One region of the Vibrio sabulosilitoris genome, then DNA from elsewhere that is predicted to be linked to it. Evidence: riboswitches for the same ligand, from Rfam matches in the RefSeq annotation. Region 1 holds a riboswitch; the other holds the start of a gene.
What was found. A riboswitch is a leader RNA that binds a small molecule or an ion and turns the genes downstream of it on or off. The one in region 1 is predicted to bind cobalamin.
Positions count from the first base shown of each region.

Region 2: another riboswitch for cobalamin. It lies ahead of ACZ5R2_RS09735 (cobalt-precorrin-5B (C(1))-methyltransferase); the one in region 1 lies ahead of ACZ5R2_RS01300 (TonB-dependent receptor domain-containing protein).

Region 1 covers NZ_AP029599.1:249,093-252,219, forward strand. Annotated here, with positions in the region: gene ACZ5R2_RS01300 (TonB-dependent receptor domain-containing protein) at 1-1,439, opposite strand, end outside; cobalamin riboswitch at 1,478-1,676, opposite strand; gene trmA (tRNA (uridine(54)-C5)-methyltransferase TrmA) at 1,846-2,952, shown strand; gene ACZ5R2_RS01310 (YijD family membrane protein) at 3,049-3,127, opposite strand, start outside.
Region 2 covers NZ_AP029599.1:2,068,036-2,071,162, forward strand. Annotated here, with positions in the region: gene cobT (nicotinate-nucleotide--dimethylbenzimidazole phosphoribosyltransferase) at 1-882, shown strand, start outside; cobalamin riboswitch at 1,185-1,316, shown strand; gene ACZ5R2_RS09735 (cobalt-precorrin-5B (C(1))-methyltransferase) at 1,429-2,616, shown strand; gene ACZ5R2_RS09740 (precorrin-8X methylmutase) at 2,664-3,127, shown strand, end outside.

The sequences.
Region 1 (3,127 bases):
GCTTCAGCTATGTTCTGCGGTAGGTACGTTCCAGAATCCGACAACCCCCACTCGATCAAGTTTTTAAACTGTGAGTGATATGCAGCAAGGCTCCAATCAAACCATTGATGATAACCGTAAACGCCAATTTCCGTAGATTGAGACTCTTCTGCCTTGAGGTTTGGGTTTCCTTGCCCCGGCCAATACAGATCGTTGAAGGTAGGTGCATTAAACGCGGTACCTGAAGAGGCTACAAACTGAAACTGATCAGCCAATAAGTAACCTAGAGCAAGATTCCAGGTGTTGTGTCCACCAAAAGCACTATCATAATCGCGACGAATACTTGCCTCAGTGCTGAACCTGCCGAGCTCTCCAAATAGTGTCAAGAACGCAGCTTTGTTATCTCTATTTGTTTCTTCGTAGTCAGAGGTATTTGTTCCACCTCTACTGGCTCGTTCTGTGGCATAGTCAATACCTGTGTTAATGATAACAGGCTCAAAACCAACATAAGTTGTCACCCAACTAACGGAATCACGGTAGCCTGTTAACGTCGATTTAGCCAGCGTACCCGCTTTATCGCCATCTGCATTATGGTCTTTTGTAGAGCTAATCTGCACTTCAGATAAAAGGTCATTGGTACGATAATAAACAGCGCCCGTCAAACTGTAGAAATCACCCTCAGTTGAGTTACTGGGGGCATCAATGACAAATTGATTCGCATAATCAGCTTGAGAACTTTTGGTAAAGCCCGATAAAGAAAGGCCCCAACTATCTGATAAGTTATATTTCAAATTACCAAAAATAGTCTGACTGTCATAACCGTGAGTCTCGTTTTCAGGTGCTCCATCGTATATACGATAACCATCACTTTGTTCTTTATTGAAAACAAAAGCCCCAGTGGTATTGGCAGATATTGGCCCACTTGACTTCCACCCGAGCTGTCTCTGCCCTTGGTCACCAACACCGACCTGCAGTTCATGCGTACTTTCTTGGCCCTTGATAGTAGAAATACTAATCACTCCCCCCATAGCATCGGAGCCATAAACTGCGGCTCGAGGCCCGCGAATGATCTCAATGCTCTCTATCGCAAATGTTGGAATTAACCCAATTGACGCTTCTCCAGCGGTTGGTGAGTTAAGGCGCACACCATCTAGGATGACCAGAGCTTGCTTGGTCGCTGTTCCGCGAATGTATATGCCTGTTGCATTCCCTTTTGTACCTTGGGGATTAACTGTCACACCAGGCAGTGTTTTGATTAAGTCTAGAGCGGTTGTCGCTCGACTGACTTCAATATCGTCACGAGTAATCACGGATATCGAGGAGAGAGCCGACCGTTGAGATTGCTCAAAGCGATTAGCCGTTACCACCATAGTCTCATCAGTTTGATGATCTTGAGCAAAGGAAATCTGGGCGTGAGAAAGCAGCGGTGCTACGGCGACCGCAAGAAGAGATTTTTTCATTGTAAGTTCCTAAAACGCGTAAATCCTACTAGACATATCGTGACGCCTAGCTACTGGCAGGTATTCGGACTTAAGAGCTAAAGCCTACTTTCCCGACTTCCCACACTTATCCTAAAGTGCAGTGTCTTGATGGGATTTCGTTCTCTCATACCGCTGCGCGTCAGTTCTGGATTCTCACCAGATTCCCTTTCAAGGCTTCTATACTAGATACAAGCCACCAGCTCGGGGAGCATAGTATTGTGCAACCTATGGAATGTCCAGAACTTGGGCGTTATTTCATCGCGGGTGGACGATGTTCACTCCTGGCGCGAAAACATACGATTATTTTGCATCGAAACTGGACATCATCATTTGATTGAATAAAATCTGCGCTCTGTTTGAAAAACGCACCCTATAAGGTAACACCATGGCCTCTCTTGAAGTAAACCCACAAACCTACCAGCAGCAGCTAAGTGAAAAAGTAACTTGTCTCACCGAGATGTTTACTGAATTTGGCGCTCCAGAGCTGGAAGTGTTTGAGTCTCCTGAACAGCATTATCGTATGCGTGCAGAATTTCGAGTTTGGCATGAGGGTGAAGATCTTTACTACATCATGTTCAACCAGCAAACGCGTGAGAAATATCGTGTTGATCAGTTCCCAGCCGCGAGCCGACTGATCAATGATTTGATGCCAATGCTGATGGACGCGATGAAAGATAACGACACTCTGCGTCGTAAGCTATTCCAAGTAGACTTCCTTTCAACCCTGAGCGGCGAGGTCCTTGTATCACTTCTATATCATCGCCAGCTGGATGAGGCATGGATTGAGCAAGCCAAGACACTAAAACAGCGTTTGAATGATGAAGGCTTTAACCTCAATCTCATTGGTCGCGCGCGTAAGATGAAGATTGTCTTAGACCAAGACTTTGTGATTGAAAAGCTCAATGTCCACGGTGATAGTTACATCTACCAACAAGTTGAAAACAGCTTTACCCAGCCGAATGGTAAGGTTGCTGAAAAAATGCTTGAGTGGGCCGTTGATTGCACCCGCAATAGCCAAGGTGATCTGCTGGAGCTCTACTGTGGTAACGGCAACTTCTCACTAGCGCTAGCGCAAAACTTCGAGCGCGTATTGGCGACCGAGCTGGCAAAGCCATCGGTAGACTCAGCGCAGTACAACATTGCGGCGAATAACATCGACAACGTACAGATCATCCGTATGTCGGCAGAAGAGTTTACTCAAGCAATGGAAGGACAACGCGAGTTCCGCCGCTTAAAAGACGCCGGTGTTGATCTTAAGAGCTACAACTGCAATACCATCTTTGTTGACCCACCGCGTGCTGGTATGGATGAGGACACCTGTAAGATGGTACAAGGCTATGAGCGCATCCTGTATATCTCTTGTAACCCAGAGACCCTTAAGCAGAACCTTGAGATCTTAGGCGAGACCCATAAGATCACTCGCTTTGCGCTATTTGACCAATTCCCATATACCCACCACATGGAAGCGGGTGTGATGCTAGAGCGCAAGTAATTCCCTGAAAAATGAAAAAACCGCCACTAGGCGGTTTTTTTATATCCAAAGCTCAGTCAACTCTAGTGAGTACAGACATTATGCCAATGGTATAGGCTAAGCGCTTTCTTCTTCACTACTTTTCGTTGCGCCAATATAACCAAGCTTGCGCCCGAGCCAGAACAGCAGAGCCATT
Region 2 (3,127 bases), 1.6 Mb from region 1:
GAGAGCCCTGCGCTACTCGTGTTTGCCGGTGATCATGGCATTGCCGAAGAAGGGATTAGCATTGCACCGAGTATTGTGACCACACAAATGGTGCAGAATTTTATTGCGGGCGGTGCGGCCATCAACTGCTTTTGCCGCTCAAACGCTATCCCTCTCACGATTGTCGATTGTGGCATTTTGACCGACATTGAGCATGCCTCGCCAAACTTTGTCAAACAACGCTTGGGGTCGATCACGCAAAACTTTGTTTACCAGTCGGCGCTTGACCCACTGCAGCTTGCCAATGGATTGGAGTTTGGCCAAGCAATCGTTGCCCAAAAGATTGAGCAAGGGTGTAACTTGATCATGTTTGGCGAGATGGGGATCGGCAATACCAGCAGCGCCTCGGCACTATTTGCTGCCTTGAGTGGTCTTTCGGTCCGTGACTGTGTCGGCAAAGGTACTGGCATTGACGATACCCAACTCGAGAAAAAAGTAAGCTTAATTGAAGCGGGGGTGGCGCGAGTACAGCAAGGGACTCCAACGGTAAAAGAAACACTGCGCCAGTTAGGCGGCTTTGAGATAGTTCAGATGGTGGGTGGATTTATCGAGGCATCTCAACGTCGCGTGCCAGTGTTAGTCGATGGCTTTATTGTATCGGTTGCGGCTTATGTTGCGGTGCAAATCGACCCTAATGTTCGTGAGGTGCTATTGTTTGCTCATCAGTCAGATGAACACGCGCACCAAAGCGTATTAAAGTCGTTGCACGCCCAGCCACTGTTATCGCTGAACATGCGTTTAGGCGAAGGGACAGGGGCAGCGTTGGCCTATCCACTGGTGAAAGCCGCCGCAGAATTTTACAACAATATGGCAAGCTTTGAAGACGCTGGTGTGACCGTGTAACTACAGATGGAGCAAAAGCCATCGGTACCCGGTTAGTTTGGGCTTCGGGCTCGACTTCGTGATATTTATGTCACTGCCATGGCATCAGTAAGCTATTGATGGCTTGAGCTATTCTAGAAAATAGGTATATTGTTCTCCATATAGATAGATTACCAATCAGGAGCAGTCGCTGTTCACCTTGGTTAAGGGAGCCCATATAAAACGGCAATGCTAATGATGCATCGAAAGACGCCTCAGAATGTCTTGAGCGTTATGTGTCAACCCACTTATCCAGAGCAGAGAATACCTGAGCTTGGAATAAAACATTTAAAACTGTATTTAGTGGCTGAATACGTTCAGCCTCCAGTGAATCTGGTGAAAATCCAGAACTGTACCCGCAACTGTAAGCGAAATTCGTTTCGTAAGTCAGACCCTGCTAAATACACAGCACCAACACCAAAACTACCTGGGCGGGAGCACTCAGCGTCGTTTATCTTTCGATATCGACACCTGCCCGCATAACTTTTTTTAGGCGGACTCAGTGCATGCGCTGAGCAGAAGTAACTTGTGGGCAAACTCAAACGTTCAACATCCAATCAAGACTTACGCGGTGGTTACACCACAGGCGCGTGCGCGGCAGCGGCGGCCCGTGCGGCGGTGCGCGGCTTGATTGACGGTCAAGTTTCTCACCAAGTCAGTATTCAAATTCCCAACCGAGAGTGGGTCAATTTTACCCTTGCTCGCACCGAAATTGTGGCCAATCAAAATGCGGCGAAAGACGCGGTTGCTGCACACTCTGAGCGCTGCAATGTTAATTGGGCCGCTATCAATTCAGTGCTGTGCGGGGTGATTAAGGATGCGGGAGACGATCCAGATTGTACCCACGGACTCGAAATTCAGTGCCAAGCCCGTTTAGTCAACGCACCAGGTATCCACCTAAAGGGGGGCTTGGGCGTCGCTGTGGTAACCAAGCCGGGCCTTGAACTGCCCGTGGGGGAGCCAGCGATTAACCCTGTGCCACGCGCCAACATCATCGAGATGGCCCGCCTGGAATGGCTAAACGCCAGTGAATTATGGCAAGACCACTATGGCGTTGAGCTGACCATTATTGTTCCCGGCGGCAAAGTCGCTGCCAAAGAGACCATCAATGAGCGCCTTGGGTTAATCGGCGGGATATCCATCTTGGGCACTCGAGGCACAGTCATACCTTATTCAACCTCAGCCTTTGCCGCTTCTGTGCGTCAATCTATTCAAATAGCCCAGGCAAACGGCTTGTCACATGTGGCATTGACCACAGGCAGTCGCTCGGAAAAAGCTGCTCGACAATTGTTACCGCGTCTAGAGCCGATGGCCTTGATCCAGGCAGGAGATTTTATCGGAGTTGGATTGCGCGCAGCAAAGCGTTATGGGCTTGCAAGCGTCACCTTGGTGGTGATGATTGGCAAAATGGGTAAGCTGATTTCTGGGCGAATGATGACCCACGTTTCGGGCCATCGCATCGATTTCACGCGAATGGCCGTGCTAGCAGAGCAATCGGGCCTTCCCAGCGAGCTTTGTCAGCAAATCGCTCAGGCCAATACCGGGCGACATGTGCTTGATTTGGTGCGCAAGCACAGCCCAGAGCGTTATTTCAATCGTCTGTGCGATGAAGCCAAGGCGCACGCAAGCAACTACATAACAGACGCACTGGCCATCGATGTTGTGCTGGTTGATTTTAATGGTCAACCGCTCGGGCGCAGCGCTTCTTATCAATAGGATTAATTCGGATCGAGTTGTCGATTCTCTCACTACGGACTCACACAATGGATACTGTAAAAGCCCCTGCCAGCATGCAACAAATGACGGCGCAAGGGCATCAAATCGAAACGGATTCATTTTCAATTATCGACCGTGAAATGGAGACGTTACACGGTGGGCATCGCTTTGAGCCACAACAATGGCAGGTGGTGCGTCGTGCTATTCATACCACCGGCGATTTTGAATTTGCCAAGCTCTATCAATTTAGTCGTGGCGCAGTCGATGCTGGGATAACGGCGCTGCAGCAGGGTTGCCCGATTGTCAGCGATGTCAGCATGATCATCAGCGGTATCAGCCCGATGCGAACTAAGGTGCATGGTAATCAAACCTACTGCTTTATTAGCGACCCAGAGGTGATCGCTAAAGCCAAGCAAACCGGAGAAACTCGCGCGATTTGGGCAATGCGCAAGGCACGCGATCTCGGGCTATTAGATAGCGCGATTATTGGGGTTGGCAACGCGCCGACCGC